One region of the Oceanobacillus sp. FSL K6-0127 genome, then DNA from elsewhere that is predicted to be linked to it. Evidence: a T-box and tRNA genes for the amino acid it is inferred to sense, from the RefSeq annotation. Region 1 holds a T-box; the other holds one or more tRNA genes.
The links. The T-box of region 1 lies ahead of proS (proline--tRNA ligase). A T-box ahead of a tRNA ligase gene usually reads a tRNA of that ligase, here a tRNA-Pro.
Positions count from the first base shown of each region.

Region 2: it encodes a tRNA-Pro, which carries the amino acid that the T-box ahead of proS (proline--tRNA ligase) is inferred to sense. The anticodon was not compared.

Region 1 covers NZ_CP150287.1:1,222,097-1,237,367, reverse strand. Annotated here, with positions in the region: gene MHH64_RS06170 (hypothetical protein) at 1-224, opposite strand, end outside; gene MHH64_RS06165 (class I SAM-dependent methyltransferase) at 187-900, opposite strand; gene MHH64_RS06160 (cold shock domain-containing protein) at 988-1,185, opposite strand; gene MHH64_RS06155 (spore coat protein) at 1,601-2,035, opposite strand; gene MHH64_RS06150 (spore coat protein) at 2,071-2,610, opposite strand; gene MHH64_RS06145 (spore coat protein) at 2,733-2,939, opposite strand; gene MHH64_RS06140 (hypothetical protein) at 3,626-3,898, opposite strand; gene MHH64_RS06135 (rhodanese-related sulfurtransferase) at 4,137-5,108, shown strand; gene MHH64_RS06130 (hypothetical protein) at 5,191-5,883, opposite strand; gene MHH64_RS06125 (dipeptide epimerase) at 5,880-6,992, opposite strand; gene MHH64_RS06120 (glutathione peroxidase) at 7,076-7,549, shown strand; gene MHH64_RS06115 (amino acid ABC transporter ATP-binding protein) at 7,635-8,357, opposite strand; gene MHH64_RS06110 (amino acid ABC transporter permease) at 8,350-9,009, opposite strand; gene MHH64_RS06105 (ABC transporter substrate-binding protein) at 9,031-9,825, opposite strand; gene MHH64_RS06100 (M20 family metallopeptidase) at 9,859-11,019, opposite strand; gene proS (proline--tRNA ligase) at 11,276-12,715, opposite strand; T-box leader at 13,013-13,235, opposite strand; gene MHH64_RS06090 (GNAT family N-acetyltransferase) at 13,273-13,815, opposite strand; gene MHH64_RS06085 (isochorismatase family cysteine hydrolase) at 13,841-14,392, opposite strand; gene thiD (bifunctional hydroxymethylpyrimidine kinase/phosphomethylpyrimidine kinase) at 14,408-15,241, opposite strand.
Region 2 covers NZ_CP150287.1:884,796-900,066, reverse strand. Annotated here, with positions in the region: rRNA gene MHH64_RS04480 (16S ribosomal RNA) at 1-1,084, opposite strand, end outside; tRNA gene MHH64_RS04475 (tRNA-Ile) at 1,367-1,440, opposite strand; tRNA gene MHH64_RS04470 (tRNA-Gly) at 1,453-1,526, opposite strand; tRNA gene MHH64_RS04465 (tRNA-Ala) at 1,553-1,625, opposite strand; tRNA gene MHH64_RS04460 (tRNA-Pro) at 1,638-1,714, opposite strand; tRNA gene MHH64_RS04455 (tRNA-Arg) at 1,718-1,794, opposite strand; tRNA gene MHH64_RS04450 (tRNA-Leu) at 1,798-1,886, opposite strand; tRNA gene MHH64_RS04445 (tRNA-Leu) at 1,945-2,026, opposite strand; tRNA gene MHH64_RS04440 (tRNA-Lys) at 2,030-2,105, opposite strand; tRNA gene MHH64_RS04435 (tRNA-Thr) at 2,155-2,230, opposite strand; tRNA gene MHH64_RS04430 (tRNA-Phe) at 2,448-2,523, opposite strand; tRNA gene MHH64_RS04425 (tRNA-Ser) at 2,558-2,650, opposite strand; tRNA gene MHH64_RS04420 (tRNA-Asp) at 2,662-2,738, opposite strand; tRNA gene MHH64_RS04415 (tRNA-Met) at 2,776-2,852, opposite strand; tRNA gene MHH64_RS04410 (tRNA-Val) at 2,886-2,961, opposite strand; tRNA gene MHH64_RS04405 (tRNA-Glu) at 2,966-3,040, opposite strand; tRNA gene MHH64_RS04400 (tRNA-Asn) at 3,106-3,180, opposite strand; gene abc-f (ABC-F type ribosomal protection protein) at 3,434-5,308, opposite strand; gene MHH64_RS04390 (RAxF-45 family protein) at 5,497-5,634, opposite strand; gene MHH64_RS04385 (nuclear transport factor 2 family protein) at 5,777-6,139, shown strand; gene MHH64_RS04380 (MerR family transcriptional regulator) at 6,214-6,978, opposite strand; gene MHH64_RS04375 (hypothetical protein) at 7,066-7,200, opposite strand; gene MHH64_RS04370 (aminoglycoside 6-adenylyltransferase) at 7,263-8,120, opposite strand; gene MHH64_RS04365 (aminotransferase class I/II-fold pyridoxal phosphate-dependent enzyme) at 8,306-9,580, shown strand; gene MHH64_RS04360 (DUF72 domain-containing protein) at 9,634-10,485, opposite strand; gene MHH64_RS04355 (class I SAM-dependent methyltransferase) at 10,581-11,318, opposite strand; gene MHH64_RS04350 (SRPBCC family protein) at 11,347-11,820, opposite strand; gene MHH64_RS04345 (VOC family protein) at 11,884-12,264, opposite strand; gene MHH64_RS04340 (methyl-accepting chemotaxis protein) at 12,539-14,233, opposite strand; gene MHH64_RS04335 (YuzF family protein) at 14,898-15,110, shown strand; gene MHH64_RS04330 (manganese catalase family protein) at 15,174-15,271, shown strand, end outside.

The sequences.
Region 1 (15,271 bases):
ACGGTTTGATCAGTAATCTCAGCTGATTCTTTGGCGGGTACCGTCTCCTCTATGATCTCTATTAGAGCATTGTTTTTCAGCTGACCTGGATATGCCTTTTCATAAAGTTCAACTGGATCCAGCTCGTTATTAATACACCACTGCGAATAAATCAATATCATCATTTTTTCATCGTTTTGATAGCTCTCAATAACTTGTTTGTCTTTTTCGTTCACTGTATTCACCTACATTCCTCAACATAAATACCCACATAAAAGAGAGTGATTGCTTTAATTTTAACGGAAGATCATGATAATGTCTTTTTTCCACCCCTGCTTTATAAACACCGTAGCTGTCAATACATTCTAATGAAAGCTCTGAAGCAAGTTGACTGAATTCCCACGGCATCATAGTATTGCAAATCGCCTTTTGTCCATGTAAACGTGGATAGCTATTTGTTCTTGGTCCAGCTGTCGGTCCAAGAACACCAACACAGAGTATTCCATTTATGTTTACAACCCGCTTCATTTCCTGCAAAGCAAAGAGTGGATCTTCTACCCATTCGAGTATATTGATTGCCATGATCCCGTCAAATTCTCGCGCTGCAAATGGTAGCTTATTTACATCACCTTGAAAAAAATGAATATTATCCATTTCACTAGACTTCGCTATCTGAATCATTTCCGGTGACAAATCAACACCCGTTACATTATAACCACTCTTGTACAGTTTGTGTGTTCCATATCCATCTCCGCAGCCGATATCAAGTAGCTTACTGCCCTGACTAACAAAATTATTCATAAATGGAAGAACATCTTTTCTGCTTCCATTGTCCCACATATCTCTACTTCGTTTGTTCCAAAATACTGCACGCTTATCCCACTCGGTTTCTGCCTCATATTTCCAGTTAAATGAAGCCATCTCAATCCCCCTCGTATGAATGTCATCCATAATCAAAAAAAGACTTATCCCGTAAAAAGGGACAAGTCTTTATTATAATTATATTGATTATAAGCGCGTAACGTTAGCAGCCTGAGGCCCGCGGTTACCTTCTACGATTTCAAATTCAACTTCTTGACCTTCTTCAAGCGTTTTAAAGCCTTCAGCTTGGATTGCTGAGAAATGTACGAATACATCGTCTCCATCTTCACGCTCGATAAAACCAAAACCTTTTTCTGCATTAAACCATTTTACTTTACCAGTCATTTGATTGACCTCCCTATACAATATCGTGCAAAGTAATTGAATCATAAATACTTTTACACCATCTTGAAAAAGAGATCGTAAAGTATTATTCAAACTCCAATTTCCTTTTGCTATCTTAACTTTAACCTCTTTTTAGTAAAAATGCAAGCGTTTATAAATTAATTTACGGTTAAAACTAATTGATTTTTTTAATAATAACAAAAAAGGTTAAAATGAAGAATTATTTCTTTTAAATTGGATATATACAAAGATAATAAAGCCTAAATCAAGTCTCAGCAAATATACTCCGGTACAAAACCGGAGTATAAGGTATTAAATCTTTCCGAATAATCTGCATAGAAAGCGGGGGAAAATTCGATCCATATAAAATCTATTTCTTCTTAACATCTATTTTTTTGTGTCTTAAGATATTCTTCTAGAATACATCCAAAGTTGCTACGATAGCTATAAGAATTTGTATCAACAATTGAATATTAATCGCTACATCTGCGTCCAGTGTAATGATTCTGACATGTTTTGAACAATCAACAATTGTTTTTTGACGATTGCTCTGTCTTGTTCTAGAAATCTGTTTAAAGTCTTGCAAGACAGCCTTTGCCCGTTCAGAATCACCAATTGATATACTAAGAACTACTGCGATTGCTGCTTGAATACCAAGTTGCAAGGAGACTGCAGCTTGCGCATCTGTTGTAGATACATGAACATCTTCAGAGTTCTTAATGATTATCCATTCATCTGATACCTGCTTAACAGAATCACGCTGTACAGCTTCTTGTTCCACGTCAGCATTATTGTCCTCCCTATGATCATCACAGTGATCTAAAGCTCTCCATTCTTTATACTTCGACATATTCTATACACCTCTTTTCAGTAAAATTTTTCATTTTATAAAATGTCGACGATTATGACCAGTGCTAATAATAACTGCAGCAAAGCCTGAATATTGACTGCTAAGTCTAAATCTGTTGTAGTGACCCTTGCATCTTTTGTATTGTAAATATAGATTTTTTGTCGGTTTGATTGAGTCAAATCAAATTGCTGTATTAACTCTTGTGATACTGCTTCACTTTGATCAGAATCTCCGATTGTAATTCGTAATACTAGTGCAATCGCAAGTTGTAATCCTGCTTGCAGAGAAATTCCTGCTTGCGTATCCGTAGTATTAATCTCGATATTACAGGACTCTTTTACCCAAATTAGCTCCGCTGACTCTTGTTCCATAAATGCAAATTCATCACCGTTTTGTGAATCTGTTGCATCATTGTTATAAAAAAAGTTGTTTTCAAATCTTGATTCGTTTCTTGACCCATTCCTACACCACTCGCCACAATTATTACCACTGCTTCTGCGACGTTCTTTGGAATCTACATAAAACTGTTGCTTGCTGTTATCACTATAATCTCTTGACCGTCTGTAAACTCCCATCTTGACACTCCTTTCTTCTGGTTATAAGATAATTTATGGTTTTTAAAACTAGAAGATTGTATAGTTGTACTAGTAATCTTATAAATAAAGAAAACACCTACGTGTAGGTGTTTTCATACTATTTATTCTTCATTTTGATTTGCATTTCTCTTTTTGAATTGATCAACTTGGTCTTTTAAATCTTCTACCATTTCTTTTAGCATATGCTTCTGCTCATCAGTCAAATTCTTCTTTAATTCATCTGGCTTAATGCCATTTTTTCTGAATATACTATCGACCATAAGATCAACTACTTTTTCCGGTATTTGCTGCTTCGGTGCATCACTCATTCACTTCACCCTCTTCCATTTAATATATTTTATACTATGGAAGTTAACTAGAAATTGACTATGCTGTTGTCTATGATGAGTGAGCGTACTACATCAGGAAAGTTATATTTAGGCAGTATGAAATTGTGAACGGAAAGCTATTTACCGATTTGTGGTGAGACTAAAAGATATATTTATTAAGCATTCTACTGCATACTTGCCAACAGTTTTTACGCATGTAAAGGCATATTTTATCAATGTAAGCAATATAAGTGAAAATATCTTTTTTTCTTCAAGGCTGCATCAAAATTGTGATGAAGGTATTTCATGTATTGAGGAAAATGGGAGAAAAGCTCTGAACCAGATGAAATCACTTGGATAAACGATATCATAAGCTAAATGTTCTGGAATATAAACCTGAAAAAAAAAGATACGAACCCGTTTACATTCAAACTGATATTAAAATTACATAAATATTTACAATGACCTGTAAATACCGGAAGAAGCCAAGAGAAAATAGCAAACGAGAGATTTAATAGACAAAAAACCTTAGGTATTGAGCTCTCTAATTCCCGAAAATAAAACACTATGTTAGTAATTTAAAACCTCTTCCATTTCTTTAACTTGACACTTAAGATTGATAAAAGTGAGGGTTAAAGTTTGAAGTATATTAAATGAGTTTTAACCCTCTTATCAAATAAAATAACTTACAATAGTTCACAATTTAATTCGTCTGCTAATTCCAAATCCCATTCGTCCATTATTCTGTTGAAAACACTAGGTGTCATACTCTCAGGTCTCTCTTCTACTGAATCAATAAGCACTTTCAATCTATTTAATTCATTTATTACATCATCCCCTGATTGGATTAATCTCTTTCCTGGACAAGAGTTTTTTCTAAACGATTTCCCTTCCTTACTATTCAGGAGATGAAATGAACGAAATAAGAAGTCCTCAGTATAGCGAAATACCGACTGCATTGATAATAATACCTCTATTTCACCTTCTGACAAGTCATTGTTACTAAGTAATAACCTTAGTGATTGTAGACTATTAGATGTATCTGTGGAAAGTACAAATACGTTTTATCTTTGGATTTTAGAAGAGGGTGGCAAAGAGACAAAAAAAGTGATAAAATAACTTCTTGCAAGATAAAAAGAGAATACCGACTACCAACCATTTATATCTTGCAAATATGAATGAACAGGTGGTAATGAAATGGAAAGCAATCAAAATTATCAGGTTTTATTGTACTATAACTATGTTCACATTGAAGATCCAGAAAGCTTCGCTGCTGAACACCTCAAGTTTTGTAAAGACCTTGAGTTAAAAGGCCGTATCTTAGTAGCAGAGGAAGGCATCAATGGTACCGTTTCTGGAACAGTTGAACAAACGAATAAATACATGGAAGCAATGCATCATGATTCACGTTTTGCAAACATGGTATTTAAAGTTGATGCACACGATGGACATGCGTTTAAAAAGATGCATGTACGTCCACGTAAAGAATTAGTTACACTTCGTTTAGAAGATGATATTAATCCACTTGAAACAACAGGAAAATATTTAAGTCCAAAAGAGTTTAAAGAAGCTTTATTGGATGAAGATACTGTTGTGTTGGATGCGCGTAATGACTATGAATTCGATCTTGGCCATTTTCGTGGCGCGATCCGTCCAGACATCAAAACATTCCGCGATCTTCCAGAATGGGTACGTGAAAATAAAGAGCTATTAGATGGCAAAAAAGTTTTAACGTACTGCACAGGTGGTATTCGCTGTGAGAAATTCTCCGGGTGGCTTGTAGAAGAAGGCTTTGAAGATGTTGGTCAATTACACGGCGGAATTGTTACCTACGGGAAAGATCCAGAGGTACAAGGAGATCTATGGGATGGACAATTGTACGTATTCGACGAACGTATCGCTGTACCTGTAAATCGAAAAGAACACGTTGTAGTCGGCGTTGATTATTTCGATGGTGAGCCGTGTGAACGCTATGTAAACTGTGCGAACCCTGAATGTAACAAACAAATCCTTAGTTCTGAAGAAAATGAGCATAAATATTTACGCGGATGCACACATACTTGCCGTGTAACACCACGTAACTTGTACGTGAAAGAGCATAACCTATCTCAAGAAGAAGTGGAAGAACGCTTAGCACTTCTTGGTGAAAGCTTTAAGCAAGAAGCGTAATCAATATAATATAAAAGGCTGCTGCACGAAACACATTCGTGCAGCAGCCTTTTTTAAAGTCCGCTTCCATTTCAAACATGGACTATTTTTCAAACCTTACATAGACTTCTTCTCCGTCCATCCTCATCGATACACCATAATAGCCTAACGCTAACACATCCTGCTGTTTTGCAATATCATCCATACGGACCTCAATCCACTCTTCCAATTGCAGTTCGGTCTCACTTGATGCTAAATCCTTCCTAAATACATAGCGAAGCTTGCCATTGTATTTGTCTTTAAGAACAGCAATTTTCATACCTAAAGAAAATTTATCCTTTAAACTGGGAAAATTAAAAGGAGCAACCGTTGATAATAGATAGCGATAGCGATTTCGGTCAACATTACGCAGTAACAGCTTGCCCATATATGTCTGCAGCCCATTTCCTCGAAACCTAGGATCGACGTTTGAGATTTCGGAATATAAAATGCGATGGAATTCTGTTTGTTTTAACCCGATATCCGCACCTAATCCCTCATCATCATTTTCAGGGGCAAGCATCGCACGAAATGCTATTAGGTTATTCTCTACAAAAATACCGATCATCATTTGCTTATCCTCTAGAATATTCGTAAATTCCTCCGTGGTAAGTGGTTCTAGCACATCGGGGTGCGGGAGACCGTTTACGACTTTCTTTTGTAATTCCAGGATTCTCGCCAAATCTCCAATCCGTAAATATCTGGCATAAAAAATTTGTCCATTACGAAGTGCTCCTGTTTCTATTCGTTCACTCATCGACTAACCCTTTCTGAATGTATGGTTAAATCGTTTAATATTGCTTCGTCTATATCAATTCCAAGTCCTGGTTTTTCATTTAATTGGATAAACGGTACATCGTACTTCAAATTACCGACATCTTTTGCAAATTTTAAAGGACCTGTTAATTCAACACTTGTTATTATTTTTTTCGAGAAAGCTACATGAAATCCAGCTGCTGATCCAACGGAGGACTCGACCATTGAACCAACCTGACATGTTATTCCTGCCATTTCAGCTATATGTGCCAGCTTATTTGCCGGGTAGATACCGCCACATTTCATGAGTTTAATGTTCACTTTATCTGCGGCACGCTTTGTGATAATATCTCGCATATCTTTCATACCTTGCAAGCCTTCATCAATCATCATTGGAATGGTTGATTTCGCTTTTGCTTCAACCATTGCATCAAGATCATCACCAAGCACTGGCTGCTCCAGCCAATCGATGGACAAATCCTTTAGTTTTTCCAATGCTTGTAATGTTTGAGCACTTGTTTGCCATCCTTGATTCACATCAACCCGAAGTGCGATATCTTCTCCTACACGTTCACGAATGCTGCGAATCCGCTTAACATCGTCTACAATATTTGTTCCAACTTTGATTTTAAAGGAACGGTATCCTTGTTCAACTCGTTCAGCAGCTTCTTCTGCCATCTCCTCTGGCGCGCCGATACTAAGAACATGTGTGATTGGGAATTTCTTATGATATCTTCCGCCTAGCAGCGTATAAACAGGGACACCGAGTGATTTGCCAGCAGCATCGTAACAAGCAATATCAATCGCAGCCTTTGCTGTCGGTACCCCCTTAACCAGTCTGTCCATCTTATCGTGGAGTCGTTCTATATGTAATGGATTCTCTCCAATCATGGCTGGAGCTAATTTCGTCCGCAGAAGCGCATATGTGCTATCCCATGTTTCTCCAGTGATATGCTCATCAAACACGCTTTCTCCGTAGCCAATGATTCCAGTATCTGTTGTCAGCTTCACAATAATAGAGGGCATGGAATCATATCTTTCATAGCTAATAATAAATGGCTGAATAAGCGGAAGCTGAATTGCAAATATTTCAATTTCCGTGATTTTCATTGTATACTTCCTTTCCATTTTATGAGTTAATTGACTAGTCATCATCCACTTGCTATCCTTCTTAATAAAGGGAGGGGTTTCATATGTCTGTTTACAATTATAAAGCAAAAACAATCCAAGGTGATGAGAAATCGCTTGCTGATTATAATGGTAAGGTATTACTAATCGTGAACACCGCAAGCGAATGTGGCTTCACACCTCAATTCCAAGAGCTACAAGAGCTATATAAAAAATACAATACAAAAGGGTTGGAAATTCTTGGCTTCCCTTGCAATCAATTTGGTGAACAGGATCCGGGAGCAGATACACAAATTGCCCAATTTTGTAAGAAGAACTATGGTGTTACATTCCCGATGTTTAGCAAGGTCGATGTAAAAGGGGAAAACGCTCATCCGCTATTCTCTTATCTTACTTCAGAAAAGAAAGGGCTCTTAACGGAACAAATCAAATGGAACTTCACCAAATTCCTCATCGATAAAAACGGACAGGTCGTTGAACGGTTTGCTCCACAGAAAAAACCAGCAACGCTTGAAAAACAGATTGAAGCATTGCTTTGAGAATTTGAGAATTTGAGTACTTCAAAAACCCTATAGCGATAGGAAAACTCCCCCCACAATTATGTTGGAAGGAGTTTTTCATCTTCTATAGTACTTTATCTAAAAAGTCTTTCGCACGGCTCGTCTTCGGTTCTGTGAAGAATTCCTTCGGGTCCCCTTCTTCCATCAAAACACCGCCATCCAGAAACAAAACTTTATCTGCTACTTCTTTTGCAAAATTCATCTCATGTGTAACAATAACCATTGTCATCCCAGTTGTAGCCAAATCCTTCATAACATCAAGCACTTCTTTTACCATTTCCGGGTCTAGTGCAGATGTCGGTTCATCAAACAGCATAATTTCTGGTTCCATCGCAAGTGCTCTAGCAATTGCAACACGCTGCTTTTGCCCACCTGACAAACGATTTGGATAAGCATCTTCCTTATCCGTTAAACCAACTTTTGCAAGTAACTCTTTGCCTAATCTATTTGCTTCTTGCTTTGAGAGTTTTTTTACCTTTTGCGGTGCATACGTCACATTTTCCAAAACCGTCATATGCGGAAACAAATGAAAATGCTGAAATACCATTCCGATATTTTTACGGATTTTTAATTTATCCACTTTTCCTGCTGTAATATTTATGTCGTTTATATGAATCTCACCTGATGTCGGTTGTTCTAAAAGATTCAGACATCGCAGAAACGTAGATTTACCCGAACCAGATGGTCCAATAACCGCAACAACTTCGCCATGCTTAATCGTTGTTGAAATACCTTTAAGCACTTCATTCTTTCCAAATGTTTTAGATAAATTCGATGTATTAATCACTCTGTCTCATCCTCCGTTCTACAAGTCCACCAATTTTCGTGAGAATGAATACCATTACCCAATAAATTAGCCCAGCAAATAAAAGCGGCTCAAAATTACGATAAATATCTGCACCGACAATTTGTGCCCGGCGCATTAAATCTAAATAACCAATAGTAGATACGATAGCTGATTCCTTTGTTAATGTAATAAACTCATTCATTAATGCAGGAAGGATATTTTTAAAAGCCTGCGGCAGGATGATATTCAGCATCATGGATTTATAAGGTACTCCAAGTGCTTCTGCTGCTTCAGTTTGTCCTTTATCAACTGCCATAATTCCGGCACGAATAATTTCAGATACATATGCCGCCGAGTTCAATCCAAATGCAAGCACTGCTGACACAAATGCCGTAATATCTAATCCAGTTAGCTGCGGTACCGCGAAATAAATAATCATTAATTGCAAAATAAGCGGCGTCCCTCTAAAAATAGACGTATATGCATCTGCTATCCATTTTAATAATGGTACCTTTGTAATTTTACATATTGCTAATAATGTACCTAGAATGAATCCTACAATAATCGATATACTTACAAACTTTAATGTTGCCACTATTCCTTCCAATATAAAAGGAATATAAGGCACGATTTGGTTGAAGTCCAAATTCATGCCTATCACCTCAATTCCCTACTATTCTGATTCTGTTAACCATTTTTCTTGTAATGCTTCAATTTTACCGTTGGACTGAAGCTCTTCCAACACACCGTTGACATCTTCCACCAATTCGCTTTCTTTCGGGAATGCAATTGCCATTCCTGGAGATACGGTTGTTGGATCATCAAAACCAACAAAACCTTGAGATTCAATGTAACCTGTAGCTACTTCTTTATCCATATACATTACATCAAGACGATTGGAATTCATTTCTTGTACTAAAATACCTGCATTATCTACTTTTTTCACTTCAAATCCATACTCTTTACTTAACTCGTCAGCACCTTCTTCTTGAATGGTTCCAAGCTGAACCCCAACGATTTTCCCTTCTAAATCTTCTAAGCTTTCTACTGGTGCATCTTCTTTCGTAACAAACATTTCTCCTGAGCGATTATATTCGATTGAAAAGTCCACATTTTTCCTGCGATCCTCTGTCGCACTCATTCCTGCCATAACCATATCCACACGTCCAGCTTGCAGCGCTCCAACCAAGCCATCAAAATTCATATCTTCAATCTTTAGTTCATACCCTAATTCATCCGCAATTAATTGTGCCAATTCAATATCGAATCCAATAAAATTACCTTCTGTATCATAGGACTCAAACGGTGGGAAGTCAGCTGATGTTGCCATGGTAAGTACTTCCTTATTTCCTGCTTCATCTGACTCCGCATTATTTTCGTCACCAGTCCCGGTTTCACTTGTTCCACATGCCGCAAGCAATGCAATGATTGAAGCTGCCATCAATAATTTAACCAATGAAAATTTCATGTGATTAGCCCCTTTGTCCAATTATGTTTTTTATTATTTCGTTTTTTTAAATTCATCTTGTATTGCTTTAAATAATTTACTATCTGTTAATACATCATAGCCAGTCTTTGCTAATGATAACGCGCCATCATGAAGTGCTTGATGTCCCTCTTCTGTAATGGTAGTATCAGCAAATTCCTTTGTATGTGGAACGAGCCTTGCTTCATTCATGCCGATATAAGGGTGGATTGCTGGTACAACTTGGCTTACATTCCCCATATCAATTGAACCGTACGTTTCCTTCGGCGGAAGAACAGCTTGATTACTCGTTTCCTTCAGATTTTTCGTATATACATCGGATAAAACTTGATTCGTAATCATGTTACCATAGCTTAATTCATAGTTCGTTATTTCGAGTAATGCACCAGTCATACTCGCTGCGCCCTCTGCGATATGTTTTACCTTTTCAACAACTTCATTCAAATAGTCACGACTTTTTGCTCGGACATAAAACTGTGCTGTTGCTTTATCCGGAACAACATTTGCCGCCTGGCCACCTTCAGAGATAATTCCATGGATGCGAACATCTGAAGTGACATGCTGACGAAGTGCATTAATACCATTAAATAACTGAATCACACTATCTAGTGCATTAATCCCTTGCTCCGGAGAAGCAGCTGCATGGGACGGTTTTCCAAAATAACTAAATTGGATGGCATCCATCGCCAGCGATTCTCCACTCTCATGAGATGTCCCACCAGGATGAACAATCATTGCTACATCGATGCCATCAAATATTCCTTGTTCACTCATCGGTACTTTAGCCCCATTTGTTTCTTCTGCTGGGGTGCCTAGTACAATAACACTACCACCAACCACATGTAAAAGTTTACTAAGTGCTACTGCTGCACCGGTACTCATTGTTCCTATTAAATTATGACCACAGCCATGACCGACGCCTGGTAATGCATCATATTCTGCTAAATATGCAATTTTAGGACCTGGTTTACCACTATTAAATTCTGCTTTAAATGCTGTCGCTCTTCCTACGATATTTGTTTCAATTTCAAATTGATGTTCTTTCAAAAATGCAACTAGCTTTTGCATCGACTGATATTCTTGATCTCCAAGCTCTGGATTTTCATATAAAGAATCACTAATATTCAATAATTGTTGTTTAATTTTTCCTATTTCTTCTATCAACTGCTGCTTCATTATTTCCTCCATAGGATGTATATTTATTAGTTTATATGTATATTTATAGCACAAATCTACTAGATTGCCAATAGGTAATCGCAAAAAATAATACAGTCAATGTTTTCGGATTAATCCATTAATTTAAATACCGCGGCTTTAAATCTTTTACTATTAAATTCTACGCTCCTAAGCAGATCGCTTTCACCTCTCTGGTCTGCAGCAGATAAAATAAAAACGAGCACCGCTTTACGCAATGCTCGATTCAAAATATTTATTAATATGCTTTTGCCCAAATGACTAATTCTTTCGCTTCTTTGCCACAGCACACACATGTATCTGCAACCTTTTCCTGTTCGAATGGGATACAGCGCGATGTTGCTGTTGTATCTTCTTTGATTTTTTCTTCACACTTCATGTCGCCACACCACATTGCTTTGATGAATCCGCCTTTTTCATCTAATGTTTGCTTGAAGCTATTCATATCTGTTGCAATGGTAGTCATTTCATTACGAAGCGCTAATGCTTTGTTATACAGATTTTGTTGCACTTCTTCCAATAATGCTGGTAAACGTTCTTCCAAGTCACTTAATGGAACAAATTCTTTCTCCCCAGTATCACGGCGTGCAAGAACAACTTGATCTTTTTCAATATCTTTTGGTCCCATTTCAATACGAACTGGGATACCTTTCATTTCATATTCATTGAACTTCCAGCCTGGCATTTTATCGCTACCATCAATATCGACACGAACAATGTCTTTTAACTGATCACGTAATGCATATGCTTTATCCAATACACCTTCCTTATGCTGTGCGATTGGAACAATCATTGCTTGTGTTGGTGCAATACGTGGTGGTACGACTAGACCACGATTGTCCCCATGCACCATAATTAAGGCACCCATGATTCGTGTTGAAAGTCCCCAAGATGTTTGGTGAACAAATTGGCTTTCTCCATTTTCGTCCAGGTACGTAATATCAAATGCTTCTGCAAACCCAGAACCGAAATGATGAGAAGTTCCAGATTGTAGCGCCTTACCATCATGCATTAAACTTTCAATCGTCAATGTATATTTTGCACCTGCAAATTTTTCTTTATCTGTTTTACGTCCTTTAAGAACCGGAATTGCTAAATATTCTTCAACAAGAGATGCATAAACCTCAAGCATTTGGTTTGTCTCTTGAGATGCCTCTTCATCTGTGGCATGTGCAGTATGACCTTCCTGCCAATGGAATTCAGAAGAACGCAAGAACGGACGAGTTGTCTTTTCCCAGCGCACAACATTTCCCCATTGATTATAAAGCTTTGGCAGGTCGCGATAGGAATGAATATTTTTTGAATAATAGTCACAGAAAAGCACTTCTGATGTCGGACGGACAGCAATTCGCTCTGCTAATTCATCGTCTCCACCATGTGTTACCCAAGCAACTTCTGGTGCAAATCCTTCGACATGATCTTTTTCCTTTTGCAATAGGCTTTCAGGAATGAATAAGGGAAAAGCAACATTCGAATGTCCTGTTTCCTTAAACATACGATCCAATTCATCCTTAATATTTTCCCAGATTGCATAGCCATATGGCTTAATAATCATCGTTCCACGTACTTGCCCATAATCAACTAATTCTGCTTGTTTTACGACATCGGTATACCATTGCGCGAAGTCGTCTTCCATTGCAGTTACTTTCTCAACAAACTGCTTATTTTTTTTACCCATACGTAACACCTCATTATGATAAATATTTACTTTACTAAATAGGCTTCAAAAAGGTGGATGAAAAAGACTGAGGTCGGCTAAGATCGCAACGTCCTTTTGCAACGCCGATACTAGCATATCCTGTGCGTCGAAATTCGAGCATAGCTCCTCGTATCGTACTTCCACAGCCTGGAAGTGGTGACTTCGACGTTCGAAACAGGACATGTCAGTTTTTAGTCGAAGGTCTTCTGTTCTCGATGCGTCATTTTCAGCAGACTTTTTGAACAGCCTCTTAAATACAAAAAATCCTCCATCCGAAAAAGGGACCGAGGCTTGGTGGTACCACCCTTGTTTGCACGGGGACTCCCCCTTTGCACACTTCACTTGATAACGGTTATAAACCGCGCACATCTTCTAGTCTTTGCCTTTCTGATGGCGAACTCTGAGGCAGGTTCCAATTGCGTCTTACGGAAATTCACACCATCCATTTCCTCTCTTGGAAAGACAAGCCAATTGTACTAATCCTCATCAACGTTTCATGTATTTCATATTTAATATATAGGTATGAAATTATAAAGTCAAGGTTTACTGGTAATCAACTTCTCATAGAGAGAAAACATATCCTCTCCATTTGCTACAACGTCCATTAACGTATAGCCTGCTTGTTGATAAAATTTGTTCAAAGCTGGATTATCAGCCACACAGTCTAAACGAATCCTACCTTTTTCCAATCGGATATTTTGATCGATCCAATCGAGTAACTTCCTGCCAATTTGCTGCTTGCGAAACGCTTGTGCCACTGCTAGTCGATGAATGTAAAAACTATGCTCCTGACATTTTCCCCACAGCTCCATATCCCATTCATTTTGTACATCTGACAGATTCAGGGTTGCAGCCAATTCCTTTTTACGCTCAACGATATAGGTTGTACCAACTAAAATTCCTTGTTTAATCTCGGCAGTTTCTCCGCCATTTCGCAAATATTCCCATTGGGATATACCTTTACCTTCTAACCAACGAGCGGCATCTTGCAATAGTTGAATAACCGCCTCTGCATCTTCATTCGTTGCTTTCCTTACTTTATACTCTCCAAATGTGTTTTCTCGAAATAGCTCCTGCATCTGATTCCCCCTCCTCTCCAACGAACTATACCACTTTTGCACCTAATGTATTGATAAAATGCCCCAAAGCCCAATCATGTCCTTCCTGATTAAAGCTTGCCACCGCATCCTGATGAATAACAATGTTAAACCCTTTGTTATATGCATCAACCGCTGTATGCAAGACACAAATATCCGTGCATACACCAACAATATGGATTTCTCCAATGCCGCGCTCACGAAGCTTTATTTCCAGATCAGTTCCAGCAAATGCACTATAACGCGTCTTATCCATATAATAAACATTTACGTTATTTTTGCTTTTTTCATATACATCTGCAAGCCTTCCGTATAGATTGCGTCCTGGAGTCTCAGCAATATTATGGGCTGGGAAAAGAGTAGTTTCCGGATGCAACCTGTCCCCTTCATGATGGATATCAATTGCAAAAACAACATAATCATCTGCTTGGATAAACTCCTCTGTCAATGCCACTATCTTCTCTTCAATAGCTTGTCCGGGTTCACCTGCTGTAAGTGCGCCATCTGCTGCAACAAAATCATTTGTATAATCGACATTAATCAATGCACGTTTTACCATGTTTTATTCCCCTTTTCATGTTAATGTTTCGATTTTAATTGGGTGTGCTTCTCCAAATTTACGCGATGCAGCATGAAAAGTTGGCCCTACAATATCTGTATAGGAAAAACCATGCTCTATCGCTGTTGTAACAAAGCTTTTTGCCAAACCAACTGCTTCTGCTACGGCTTGTCCTTTTGTTAAATTCGCTGTAATCGCTGCGGAATACGTGCATCCTGCTCCGCTTGTATTTACCGTATCAATTCGTGGTGCTGTAAAGGTCGTTAATGCAGTTCCATTAAACAGCACATCAACTGCTGGCCCTTCCAGTCTTCCACCCTTTACGAGGACACTTTTTGCCCCTAGCTTGTGTAAGTCAATTGCAGCTTGCTTTAAATCCTCAACTGTATTTAATTCTCTTCCACCTAAAAGAATGGAAGCCTCGGGCACATTCGGTGTGATAATCGTTGCCATCGGTATTAATTGATGAACCAATTCCTCAATCGCGTCGTCTTTTAATAATTTGGAGTTCATTTTCCCAATCATAACCGGGTCCACAACGACTGTCTGAATTTCTTCTTTTCGAATCAGCCGTGCAACAACCTCGATTACCTCTTTTGAAAATAACATTCCAGTTTTAACGCCATCTGCACCAACCTGGTTTATCGCTGTCGAAAACTGCGCTTCAATCGCTTCAACGGATTGGAGATGGACATTTTTATTCGTTTCCGGGTGACGCCCAACTATCGCTGTTATAATGCTCATTCCATATACGTCTAATTCTTCAAATGTTTTTAAATCGGCCTGAATCCCAGCACTACCTCCTGCTGCAGAACCGGCAATTGTCATTACTCTTACTGGATAGTTCATAATTCTTCATTGCTCCTAACTACGATAATA
Region 2 (15,271 bases), 340 kb from region 1:
GACAACCATGCACCACCTGTCACTCTGTCCCCGAAGGGAAAACTCTATCTCTAGAGGTATCAGAGGATGTCAAGACCTGGTAAGGTTCTTCGCGTTGCTTCGAATTAAACCACATGCTCCACCGCTTGTGCGGGCCCCCGTCAATTCTTTTGAGTTTCAGCCTTGCGGCCGTACTCCCCAGGCGGAGTGCTTAATGCGTTAACTTCAGCACTAAGGGGCGGAAACCCCCTAACACCTAGCACTCATCGTTTACGGCGTGGACTACCAGGGTATCTAATCCTGTTCGCTACCCACGCTTTCGCTCCTCAGCGTCAGTTACAGACCAGAGAGTCGCCTTCGCCACTGGTGTTCCTCCACATCTCTACGCATTTCACCGCTACACGTGGAATTCCACTCTCCTCTTCTGTACTCAAGTCCTCCAGTTTCCAATGACCCTCCACGGTTAAGCCGTGGGCTTTCACATCAGACTTAAAAGACCGCCTGCGAGCGCTTTACGCCCAATAATTCCGGACAACGCTTGCCACCTACGTATTACCGCGGCTGCTGGCACGTAGTTAGCCGTGGCTTTCTGGTTAGGTACCGTCAAGGTTGGGTCAGTTACTACCCAACTTGTTCTTCCCTAACAACAGAGTTTTACGATCCGAAAACCTTCATCACTCACGCGGCGTTGCTCCGTCAGACTTTCGTCCATTGCGGAAGATTCCCTACTGCTGCCTCCCGTAGGAGTCTGGGCCGTGTCTCAGTCCCAGTGTGGCCGATCACCCTCTCAGGTCGGCTACGCATCGTCGCCTTGGTGAGCCGTTACCTCACCAACTAGCTAATGCGCCGCGGGCCCATCTGTAAGTGACAGCCGAAACCGTCTTTTATCTTCTCACCATGAGATGAAAAGTGTTATCCGGTATTAGCTCACGTTTCCGCGAGTTATCCCGATCTTACAGGCAGGTTGCCCACGTGTTACTCACCCGTCCGCCGCTCATTCCATAAACATTACCCCGAAGGGTTCTGTTTATTTCCTGCGCTCGACTTGCATGTATTAGGCACGCCGCCAGCGTTCGTCCTGAGCCAAGATCAAACTCTCCATAAAAGTTTGTAATACTTAGCTTTTGTAGAAGCTGACTTCTACTTGTTTTAAAAAGAAAAACGAGTTTCCTTTTTCTTGACATACTGGTTGTTTTGTTCAGTTTTCAAAGAGCAAATTTGTTTGTCGTTCTTTTAAAGCGACTTTATTAATATATCATGTCTTCCAATTTGTTGTCAATAACTTTTTAAAATATTTTACTTTCGAAATATTTCTTCGCTTTCGACAACTTTTATATCATATCATCTTCGCAAAAAGATGTCAACATCTTTTTTCAAAAAAGATGAATGGGCCTGAGTGGACTCGAACCACCGACCTCACGCTTATCAGGCGTGCGCTCTAACCAGCTGAGCTACAGGCCCATATTGGTAAGTTGGAGCGGGTGAAGGGAATCGAACCCTCATCATCAGCTTGGAAGGCTGAGGTTTTACCACTAAACTACACCCGCATGAATTATATCGTTTTTTTAAGAAGTGGAGCCTAGCGGGATCGAACCGCTGACCTCCTGCGTGCAAGGCAGGCGCTCTCCCAGCTGAGCTAAGGCCCCGTATAAATAAAATGGTCGGGAAGACAGGATTCGAACCTGCGACCCCTTGGTCCCAAACCAAGTGCTCTACCAAGCTGAGCTACTTCCCGTTATGGCGCGCCCGAGAGGAGTCGAACCCCTAACCTCTTGATCCGTAGTCAAACGCTCTATCCAATTGAGCTACGGGCGCATATGGTGCCGAGGACCGGAATCGAACCGGTACGGTAGTCACCTACCGCAGGATTTTAAGTCCTGTGCGTCTGCCAGTTCCGCCACCCCGGCAAGGGCAAAGAAAAGGATACTGAATTTGCAACAAAAATTCCTCTTAAGTAAAAAGTAATGCGGGTGAAGGGACTTGAACCCCCACGTCCGAAGACACTAGATCCTAAGTCTAGCGCGTCTGCCAATTCCGCCACACCCGCGAATGGTGAGCCATGAAGGATTCGAACCTTCGACCCTTTGATTAAAAGTCAAATGCTCTACCGACTGAGCTAATGGCTCAAAAATATATATTAGGTATTAATGATAATTATTATTTACTTGTAAAAAGTGGTGCCGGCCAGAGGACTTGAACCCCCAACCTACTGATTACAAGTCAGTTGCTCTACCAGTTGAGCTAGGCCGGCAAATGATTATCTAGTTACCAAATGATTAACAGCAAGTCCATCAAGTAGGCTCGTCGTGTTGCAAGAACACTCGGAGAAGTTCCACTCCTCGCAATCCTGCACATGGTAGTTACTCGATGAAGTAAACGGCTTGCTCTACCAGTTGAGCTAGGCCGGCTTGTTGGCTTCCTGTAAACTATTAGATTTATATAGAAAGAATCAACTTCCGAAAGATAAATGGTGGCTCGGGACGGAATCGAACCGCCGACACACGGATTTTCAGTCCGTTGCTCTACCGACTGAGCTACCGAGCCAAGTGTTATTTAACTACAAAACTCAAATTATAAATGGAGGAGGTAGAGGGATTCGAACCCCCGCGCGGTTTGACCCGCCTGTCGGTTTTCAAGACCGATCCCTTCAGCCAGACTTGGGTATACCTCCGAATATTTAAATGGCGGTCCGGACGGGACTCGAACCCGCGACCTCCTGCGTGACAGGCAGGCATTCTAACCAACTGAACTACCGGACCATATTGCAAATAACATATCTAATTAAACCAAAAGATTTGGTTGCGGGGGCAGGATTTGAACCTACGACCTTTGGGTTATGAGCCCAACGAGCTACCGGACTGCTCCACCCCGCGATATAACAAATATATTTCATCTAAAAGAAAAGATGGTGGAGGATGCAGGGCTCGAACCTGCGACCCCCTGCTTGTAAGGCAGGTGCTCTCCCAGCTGAGCTAATCCTCCGTATTGGTGACCCGTACGGGATTCGAACCCGTGTTACCGCCGTGAAAGGGCGGTGTCTTAACCGCTTGACCAACGGGCCAATATTATTTATGAACAAATTCGACAACAAATGTATTATTCGACATTTACTTCATAAAAATTAAATGGCTCCACAGGTAGGATTCGAACCTACGACCGATCGGTTAACAGCCGATTGCTCTACCACTGAGCTACTGTGGAATAATATAACAGCGAGATTTATCTTATTACATAATTGTATTAAAGTCAATGCCTAAATTAAACTTTTGTAAAAAAAACGCAAAAAAAGTTTCAACCCCACTAATTTCGTCTAATAAGCTCAGCATCCTCCATTTTGCTAAAGCCTGTTCATCTATATAAAAAGAAGCTCTTTTCTAACATGCACATGACATATCAAAGAGCTCCTTCTTATTTGTCCCCATCTTTCATCTAATCTAATCTAAACTGTACCCTCCTAAACATTCAAACGCATATACAACTCTTCCCAAACCTTCTCCAGCCCTTCTTTTTCCATATACACTTCTTGCATTTGTTCCAAGTCTTGGATTTCTACTAACTTTTCCTCTAATAAGGTAATTTTACGTTCTACTTCCTCTAAATCCTTTTTCAGTCTCTCACCATCTAAATCCTGACTTTTCCTCTTTTTCGGTTCTTGTTTTTTCTCTCGCACTACTGTTTTTAATTTTTCTTTCCCATCAAGCTTCAGTGCAGTCAGCTTTTCCCGTGCCCAAGTATAATCCCCCTCAAAATGATAAACAGCTTTGGCTTCAATCCAATAGATCTCTTCAAACAGCTTATTTAAAAAATAACGATCATGAGAAACTGCTACAATGGTTCCTTTATAATCCTCCAGTGCTTCTTCCAATACTTCACGTGCCTCGATATCCAAATGGTTTGTTGGTTCATCTAAAATGAGAACATTTATATCTTGATACATCATTTGCGCTAAGCGAAGACGCATCCTTTCTCCTCCACTAAGCTGTGAAACTTGTTGAAATACCATATGCCCATAAAATAAAAACCTAGCTAAAATACGTCTCGCTTCACCTTCCGTAACATGTACCTCATCTCGAAATGCTTCAAGAACAGTTTCATCTTGGAATTGCGTAAAGACTTGTTGAGATAGATATCCTACTTTGACATTACTTCCGATTCTTACTTCTCCTTCGTCTGCAGGCAGTTGATTTAAAATTAATTTAATTAATGTAGATTTACCTGTTCCATTTCCTCCAACAATGGCAACACGTTGCTTGTATCTAATATGCATATTTACTTTGGAAAAAAGCTCCCTGTCACCGAACCACTTTGCAACATCCTTTAAAATAATGACATCCTTTCCGCTTCGGTCCGTTGTCTCCATTTCAAGGTTCATTTTTTTGCGATTCAATACAGGACGATTTATTTTTTCCATCCTTTCTAACGCTCGCTCCATGTTTCGTGCACGTTTGTGCAACCCTTCATTTGGTGGGTTAGCCCGATTTGCCCAGTCGCGCAATCGCTTAATAGCTTCTTTCATTTTCCTTATTTTCTTTTGCTGTTCTTCATACGCCTGGAATTCTCTTAATAAACGTGCCTCTTTTTCCTTTATATAACCAGAAAAATTCGTGGGATAGCTCGTGATTTCTCCATCTTCTAAATCCAACACCTTACCTACAACCTCATCAAGAAAATACCGATCATGCGAAACAATGACGACAGTTCCTTGATAACTCTGTAAAAAATCAGCTAGCCATTCGACTGACATTAAGTCTAAATGATTCGTCGGTTCATCTAGTAATAATAAATCAGGCTTTTTTAAAAGCAAGAGACCCAGACCTACCTTTGTTTTCTCTCCACCGCTCAAGCTAGAAAATTGCTGTTCAAGCAAGTCATCGATATTTAATCCATTAACGATTCTTTCGATATTCGCTTCGATCTCATAGCCACCTTTTCGCGCAAAATGGTCTTGAAAATTGCCGTAATCCCGCATTAATTTATCTAACCGCTCCACATTGGTTTCCTTGCTCATCGCCTCCCCGAGCTGCATCATCCTTTCTTCCATTTGGACTAGCTCTGAAAAGGCAGTCTTTAATACCTCCTTTGTTGTCAACTTAGAATATGCTTCTGGAATTTGGGCGAGATAACCTATTTTTGTTCCTTTTCTCCAATGGATTTTTCCTGAATCAGGTGCTTCTTCACCAGACAATAATCGAAATAGCGTACTTTTCCCGCTTCCATTTCGACCCACAAGACCAATCCGATCATTACCCATAATTTCAAATGATATATTTTCAAAGATGGAGCTTCCCCCATACATTTTCGTTATTTGATTCACACTGCATACAATCATAGTAAAGTTCCTCCTTTAATACAGTTCCTAAGTGCACTTCTTTAATGATGGGCACGTGATACAACACAAAAAAGCCATAGGAAACATAATAATCCCATGGCTTTCAACTAAATAAGGGCACACAAAAGGGAGAGCATGAAAAGCCCTCCCTTTAAAACCCCTACAATTATGTGGATTTAGAGATGTTTTCACCGTTTTACATTTGCTATAAAGTTGCTAAAAAAGGGCATACGTATCCCGTTATCAACTAAAACAGCAAATTTTGCACGGCTAAAATATAAATAATTCGTCCAGTAACCGTACACAAACACAGCTTGATTAAACATCCCTTTCCACCTCCGTTCGTTTGTTTCTTTTATTTTATTTGATTGTTGCTTCTATTTCAAGTATTACACAAAAAATGCAGGATATTTCTAATATGAAACGAATTATTTATGTAATACAAATCAAAAAGGAGTTGATTGAAAAATGACAAAGAATCAGGAGTTTTTTCAAAAGATTAACGAGGCATTTGCTACTGGAGATGTTGACTTTATTCTTGAACACACAGCCGAGGACGTCGTGTGGAATCACGTTGGACAAGCAGTGTTCGAAGGTAAAGCTGCATTTGCTGCAGAGATGGAAAAAATGCGTGGGTATACACCACAAAACTATGTAACAAAGCAAATTATTACCCATGGAGATTCTGCAGTAATTGAAGGATCCATGACAATACCCGATGAAGAGGGAATTGATAAAACCTATGCTTTTTGCGACATATATAAGTTAAATAAATTTAAAGATGGGAAAATCAAGGAACTGACAGCTTATCTTATTGTAGTAAATGCATAAAGTTCGATAGGCATTTCATCAAATAAAGAAGTCCCATTTTGAAATCAAACATGGGACTTCTCTTCATATATATCCTATTTTTCCATACCAAGGTAAATGAGAATAGCATCTCTTAAAAATTCAGTTGCCCCCTCTGCAGCCTTATCATAAAAGGCTGTGAATCGCTCATCGGCAACGTACATTTCTGCAAGACCTGCATGTGCTTCTTTTGAATAACTGCCCCAGGAGTACATTAACCATTGCTTATGCTTTGCAGCTATTTCCTGTGCTGACACAGAAGCAGGGTCTCCTTTTTCATAAGCTTTCTTAAGGAGCACCATGATTTCTTCTCCTAAATCATTCATTGCTTTGAAGTCTTCCTCAGACATCCCTCTTAGCTTAGCATTACTTGAATCAATCGTTTTATCACCATATTTACTACGGATTTCTTCCCCGTACTTTTTCTCATTTTCTTCAATTAATTTTTCCTTGAACGCTGCGAATTTATCTTTATCCTGCATCGGAATACCTCCTTCAATACTTGCAATCGTTCCTTTAACGGTTGCCATTAGTTTGTCAAGACGGGCACGCTTTTGTGCTAGCAACTGATAATGCGATTTTAATGCTTCTGTCTGATCAAATGTTGGATCGCTTACTATTTTCTTGATGTCTTCCAGACTTACTTCCAATTCACGGTAAAACAAAATTTGTTGAAGCAAATCAACTTCCTTCTGTCCGTAAATTCGGTAGCCGGATGAATTAATTCGTGCTGGTTTTAACAGTCCGATTTGATCATAATATCTGAGTGTGCGGCCGCTCACACCAGAAATCAGAGCTAATTTTTTTACGGTATATTCCATCTGTAACCCTCCTGACAGTTACCATCTTAAACCTTTACGCTACGTAAAGGTCAAGGGTTAGTTTAAAAATAAATATGTTCCATACAATTACAAGCGAATCAGGCTTGAAAGTCCTCCAGTAATCACCATTAGGAGTATTGTAATCCCAATCGATCTGCCGTTGATACCACCATCTACTCGTTTTCGTACCTCTGAAAGTATGATAATAAATACGCCGATCATGCATTGTACATTATCCCCCTTGTTAAAGATCATTTATTTTAAAACTGCGACCAATAAATATCCTAAGCATCTGGTCCTAACTGTTGAACATGCTTCAAGTATGCTTTCACGTTTTCTGCTTCCTCAAAGGAGTACGTAAAACCAAAATGCTTTGCAACCTCAATGGCAACTTCCTCAAATAACGCTGTCATTGTGAATAAAGTGCGCCATGCATGTTCATACGAACCGCTGGGAAAAGTTTTTAAAAGGCGCGTCCATGTCTCGTTATCAACATAACGCTTTAAATACTTCCCATTTTTTCCAATGCTTAAAGAAAAATCAGTCTCCATACCTGCCTTCCATTCAAGCATTTTCATAAGCATCGACCGACAGATAGTCATATGATCAAACGCATACAAAATTTCCTTGCGCCACAATCCTTTTACAATGTACGTAGATACCCACCAAAATTCCTTACAGCAATCAGCAAAAAAGAAAGCAGATGGCTTTTTCACCCAATACCCTTTATCACTCGGAGGAGACAGTATCGGCAAGCTATCATCCTTATCTAATAAAACAACCGTTAATCCGTCCTCACGACAATACGCTTCTTTCTCTTCTATCGGGGCAAGTATTAGATCAATCCGATTACCATCTTTAAATAGCATCAAATAAGAAAACCTGCCCCCAAGCGTTGGTGGAAACATGGTCATATTTTCCGGTGTCTGCATCATAATGCGGTCCCCAAATACATCAATCCAATTCGGATCGTTTATAAAAGAACCCATATCTGAAACAAGATAAACAATATCGTAATCCTGAAAAGGATCGCTAGGAACATTACGATTTACTCTTGAACCATTCATTGCTGCCGCTCTAATTCTGCTATCTTCTTTTGCAACATTTAATATAAGCTCCATCATTTCTTGTTTAGACCGCATGTGACATACCCTCCATATTCATCTGAAATATTACTTTTATTATATAAAAACCAGCTCGGTTCCCCTACTATTTATAAGCTATTATTTTCTGCATTTTTTTGATAAACTTTACAATTTCACTCCCGAGTTTAAAACCCATCTGTTATAATGTTTCTAATAACACGAAGATAAAGGGGCATATTTCATTGACTACTATAAACGCATTAGATCAAGAAGCATTACGTACAATGTATTCCAGCCTCATGGAAGAGTATGATGCTTTTAAAGCGAAAAATTTATCCTTAAATATGGCAAGGGGTAAACCTAGTCCAGAACAGTTGGATTTATCTATGGACCTTCTTAACAAAATCGAATCAATTAATGTTAAAGATTCTATTGATATCCGAAATTACGGTGGGCTCGATGGATTAACAGAAATGAAAGAGTTATTCGCTCAGCTCCTACAGGTTGACACGAATGAAGTGATTGTGGGTGGCAACTCCAGTCTTAGCTTAATGCATGATACAATTTCCAGAGCATTGCTTAAAGGCGTTGTCGACAGTGATGCTCCTTGGGTCAAAGCACCTAAAGTTAAATTTTTATGTCCAAGTCCTGGGTATGATAGACATTTTGCCATCTGTGAAATGTATGACATTGAAATGATAACAATTGATATGTTAGATGATGGTCCAGATATGAATCAGGTGGAAGAGCTTGTTCGCAATGATGATACGATAAAAGGTATTTGGTGTGTACCAAAATACAGTAATCCTGAAGGAACAACATACAGTGATGAGGTTGTTGATCGTCTTGCTAATATGGAGACGAAAGCCAAAGATTTCCGGATTTTCTGGGACGATGCATACACTGTTCATCATCTGACAGATAACCCACCTGCATTAAAAAACATCTTGAAAGCCTGTAAAGACGCCGGAAATCCAAACCGTGTCTTTATCTTTGCTTCGACATCTAAAGTAACTTTTCCTGGATCAGGTGTTGCTGTAATTGCTGCAAGTGAAGAAAATATTGGCTTTACCAAAAAACTGCTAGGTGTACAGACGATTGGTGCGGATAAAATAAATCAATTACGCCATGTTCGCTTCTTAAAAGATGCAGAGAACGTGAAGCTTCATATGAAAAAGCACGCTGAAATTATCAAACCGAAATTTGACCTCGTCTTAAATAAGCTGGAGTCGGAGTTTGGCAACGATGATATTGCTTCATGGGGTAAGCCAGAAGGCGGCTATTTTATTAGTCTAAATACACTTGACGGCTGTGCTACAGAAGTAGTGAAATTAGCGTCCGAAGCTGGCGTTACGCTAACAGGCGCTGGGGCAACCTACCCATATGGAAAAGACCCAAGGGATCGAAATATTCGAATCGCACCTACCTTCCCAGGCCTAACAGAATTAGAAGCTGCAATGGACGTATTTTGTCTCTGCGTGAAATTAGCAAGTATTAAAAAACTACTAGGGCAGTGAAACCAAAGAAAGCAATCCTTTTAAAAAGGATTGCTTTCTTTTTCTATACCTGATTAAAACAAACCGAGCTGCCTTGGTGCAAGTCCTTCGTATTCAATACCTAGCATGGCTTGAAACTCTTTTGCATTGCCTGCTGCATCCCCACCCGAATTATTATTAAATAAGAAAATGATATCTGTTGAGCTTTTGGCAAGCTCTGATACTCTTTCTTTCCACTCTAACAACTCTTTCTCGTTGTATTTATATAAATAACGAACATCGCGCCAGTTTGTATCCGCATTTTTCGGCTTTGTCCAGCCATGAATGTTCCTGCCGTGCATTCGGATCAATGTCATATTTGGATCAGTAGCTGCTGGAACAATTGGAATGGATCCATCTCCAGCTTGCGGTTCATCCGCAATAGTGTGAATCCAGCCATTCTCTTTCATAAAGGCAAGCGTACCGGAACGAAATGTTTCTCGAAACCAAGACTGATTTCTAAATTCAAGCGCAACAGGGATGTCTCCCATCATTTTTTTGCAATATCGTAAGTAATTCACATTCTCTTTCTTGCAATCAAACCAAGGGGGAAATTGAAATAAGACCATTGCTAGCTTATTGGCTTTCCGGTAAGGTTTTAATGAATCGATAAACGCTTGAAACATTTCCGCTCTCGTTTCAAACGGAATATCCGTTCTTTGATGACCAGTCATTCCCTGATATGCCTTCACCACAAAGCGAAAGTTTTCCGGTGTTTCACTTACCCATTTGGAAGCATTACTTACAGGCTGCACGGCATAAAAGGACGCATCCACTTCAACTGTCAGAAAATGACTACTATATTCAGCTAATTTATCCTTTGACTTCATTTGAGGCGGGTACAGTGTGTGATGATCTCCCCACCCTGTTAAACCTATGTATATCATTAGGAACAGATCCCTCCTACCAACATGATAACATAACCATCGAATCCAGCTCGATTTTGTTAATGCCCAAGTAATCCGAAGATAGACTAAAAGCTTCACATCATTTTTTCAGCACGAATTAGCAAAAACATCGGCCTGCGATTTTCATCAAACATCGCTGGATTATTTTGTATCATTTCCTCTGTTGCGAAAGTCTCTTCCACTGTTTTAATCGTAAATCCCGCATCAACTAGTGTATTTATATAGGTTGCTAGTGTGCGATGATACTTTATAACATCTTCAGTCAGAAAAGGTGTATGGCGAATTCCCTCGTGTTGATAATGATCAATCGGCCAATGCAGACGACTTCCCTGCTCATCATACCACCAATCTTGTTCCGCTCTAGCAGTAAAAACAGGATGTTCTACTGAAAAAACAAACTTTCCGCCCGATGTTAAACAATCATGAACCTTTATACAAATTGCTTTAAATGCTCTCACATAATGAAACGCAAGAGAACTAAACACAACATCAAATGAGTCTGCAGCAAAGTGAATATCTTCCATTGGAATTTGTCGGTAAGCGATATGTGGGTCATCCGTTAATTCACGAGCTCTTTGCAGCATTTTTTCTGATATATCAATACCAACTGCGGAATGAGCCTGTTCCATTCTTGCATAGCGACAATGCCAGCCAAAGCCACACCCTAAATCAAGTACACGTTTATTCTTCAATTCTGGGAGCAGTTTCTTTAATAATGGCCATTCTCCTGAGCCTTCCAATCCATTTAGGGAGCGTGGCATCTTTTCATATGCTGCAAAAAAGTGAGCATCATCATATTTATTTTGTTTCATAACCTATTCTCCACCCAACTTTCGATACTTATAAATCGAATGTTTCCATATAATTCTCACGTAACGATGCGGCATTATCCAGCCATTCGACCGGCTTTCCTTCTATAATCATTCCTAAAACATCCAGACAACGATGCCATCCAGCAGCAACAGAAGCACTCATAGAAGCATCGTCAAATGTGTGTTCAAACAGCAAGCGACAACCATCACCTTCAGTATTTAATTCGATAGAAAGTAAGTCATCGATCTCACGGAAAGCAAAGAAATGAGGTGGATTAAATTTGGTTATTATTGCTTCGTAAGTCGTTCCTTCACCATCATCGAAGTAAATCTTTCCATCTGTTCGCAAGTCCATCTCCCCTGTTGCAAATGGGTACCACTGTGTAAAATATTGGGGCTGCGTTACCATATCCCAAACTTTCTCAACCGAATAAGCATAATCACGTTCAAATCTTAATTTATATCGTTCATCTACTTTATGTAGAGTTCCATATGAATGCATAGCTTTCTCCTCCAAATTCAAAATTTATTATAGAGATATAATTATAGATCCAATGGATTTATTCTAGGTTGTACTAATTTCCCAGACGTGACCGTCGGGATCAGCAAAGTATCCTGAATAACCCCATTCATTTGCTATTCCTTGCTTTATAACGTTACCATTAGCTAACGTTGCTCGCCTTAAAATACCGTCTACATCTTGACGACTTTCTACAAAAGAACTTAGTATTAACTCATTAGAACTGGGGTTTAGATTAAGTTGACCAGTTGTAGACGCAACCTCCTCACGTGGATAGAGAACTAGCGAAAAATTTTCATCAAAAAAGAAAGCTATATGGTCCTCTCCTTTAGATACCTGATCCTCTGGCAACTGAAGGACCTCCCTATAAAAAGCCGCTGTTTTTTCAAGATGATGAACAGCTAAAGTTATAATATTGATTTTCACTTTTGGCACCCCCGAATCAGACTTATTATCGCTCTTAACAATAAATTTTAACACAAATTTTCCGACCAACGCACCAAATTATTCAAAGCTAACCTATTACGGATATGATAAGATCATATCTAATAATCTAACCAGTGTTTCTTTACAGACTAAAAATTTCCCTTAGATAAAAAGGAATTGTGGGCATCAATCAAAATGCCACAATTCCTATTATCAAACCTTATAAGTTCTAAACTCAATGAAAATTACAGTCTTAAGCGTCACAGTTGCTGACTTAAAGCTTAAATCTCCTTACTAACCCATTTAACTCTTCAGCAAGCTGCGCTAATTGCTCAGAGCTTCCTGCCACCTCTTCCATAGAGCTGCTGGTTTGTTGTGTTGAAGCAGAAGTTTGCTCAACACCAGCTGCTGCTTCTTCGGAAATTGAAGCTATTTCTTCAACCGATCCGTTCATCTTCTGGCTATTGACTGCAATATCAGCTAGGTTATCGGACACTAAGTTAATACTGTCCACCATCTTAGATACGGAATCACTAATCTCATGGAATGTTTGCCCGGTAACTTTGATTTGACTTGTCCCCTGTTCAACTTCCGTATATCCATCCTTTAATGATTCTACGACAAAACTTGTTTCATTTTGAATGTTGGAAACAATGCCAGTAATATCCGTAACAGAAACAGAAACTTGTTCTGCAAGCTTCCTTACTTCATCGGCTACAACAGCAAATCCTTTACCATGTTCGCCCGCTCTCGCTGCTTCAATCGCTGCATTTAATGCAAGTAGATTTGTTTGGTCCGCGATATCTCGGATTACTGAAACAAGCTGTGATATTTCTTGAGATTGTTCATCTAATCCCTCTACCTTCGTAACCGCACCTTGTACAATGTGATCAATTTTAGCCATTTGCTCGGTGGAAGAGGTCATTAATTCGCTTCCTTTAGATGTCATTCCAAGCACTTCATTTGAATACCGCTGCACACGCCCACCATTATCATGTGCTTCATCTACCTTAACCGCAAATGTACCCATAATCGATGCTAAATCACTAGCGCTGTTTGCCTGTGTCTCTGATCCTGTCGCCAGCTCTTGCATCGTGACTGCTATCTGCTCAGAACCGGACTTTACTTCGTTCGCTGCCTGTGTTAATTCTTCACTTTGACTTGTAACCGTCTCAGATACAACATTTATTTGCGTGAGGAGATCCCGTGTATTGATAGCCATCTCATTGGTAGCTTTAACTAACTGCCCAACTTCATCTCTAGCATTTGTTCGCAGTACTTCTTGGCTTAAATCTCCATTTGCAATAAGCTTCATTCTCTCCATTACCGTTCTGATTGGTCTCGAAATCATTCCGGCAGTAATAAGCGCCGCTCCTATACTAAGCACGACAATTAAAAGTGATACAATAACGACAATTCTTTGCGTTTGTTCACCGCTGGATATGATTTCTTCACCAAGTCGGTTAATGTCATCTTCGGAACTTTGTGCTATCTCCTCATATCCAGCCATGATTTCACGTACGACAGGGGTTAACTCATTTAGATTCTCTGTAGCTAGCTCCACATCTCCGCTATCATATACATCAAATACGTCCTCATCAATTGCTGTCCGCCACGCAACAGTTTTATCAATTAAATCATCAAATTCTTCCGTAACTCCCACACTTCTAGCTTGACTCTCAAACTCGATGCCCTGCTCCGTATATGCCGCAAAGCGATCTTTAAAATCACTCTCACCGCTTAGCACAAAGCCACGAGCAGTAGAAATCCGATTAGCCATTGTTGTTTCCATTCCCAAATTTGCAATTAATCCTTGAAGCTCATTTTCAATAATATTTGTCGTATTTTTATTTATCTCCTTAACTGCTATGTAATTATATACACCCAATACAATGACAAATAAAATAACAAACGAAAATGCAAATATGATTTTATGTTTAATACTCTTGAAGTTTAATAACTTTTTCATCTTTTTCTCCTTTACCATTTAATAAATTGATAACATAGCTACTTTCCTCAATCTGTACCAACGCTATTAATACCTATATTGTTTATGCAAAGGGGCCTTTAACTTGAATGGATTCAGAAAGTCACACAACCTAAAAGCCCTTCAGACTAAAATTACAATACTTCTCATGCTGAAGATTGAATTTTTATTAGAATAAGTACCCTCCTTCAAACAATCTCCTTTATGACTCTATTCTTCAGCAAGAGCCTACGTTCGTTGATAACACAACAATTAAAAATGGCTATTCACTATACAGGAATACCCATTTTTTTCAATCCATTTATATATCCAATGCTATTGCTTCATCGTTATACTTCGAACCTATAGATATACATTAACCAAGAGGAATAACAGTGCCTATCTTTTATATCGGTCTATATATCCATTTTTTAAAGAAAAGGGATAAAAAAACCATACTTTAATCATATACATTTTTATTCATACATACTAAAGACCTCTCGCATTTACCAGCTAAGCTTTTTAAACTTGCTCTCCATTCGGTTTAAAAACGGATGAGCGTGAGTGAATAATACGTTAGAAAACCAAAATATCAACTAGACCGATACACATTTTCGCTGCCCTGCATATACTGCTATGGGCTTCGAGAAAAAAGGAGTGTTGAACAATGAATGAAAAATGGAATCTTAGTGATCCGTATGTTTATCAAGCTTTAACAGGGTTTCAAAATAAATCACTTGCCGTTCAAACGACACACGGCTCGGTACGAGGTATATTGAAAAAGGTGATGCCAGATCATATTGTAATCCATATGGGAGGATCACCTTTTTATGTCCGTACAGCTCAAATAATTTGGTTTCAGCAATTAAAGGGAGAATAAGCCAAGCACCCTCCATCATATGATGACAATGGTTATTATCTATGGATGGAGGCGCAAAAACTCATGATGAAACGTGTGAATAAAATCGCCATTGAACTGCCTATTCCAGAACATGGCGATATGAATGCTGCAGCAGCTGTTCAGGAATTAATGGGAGGCAA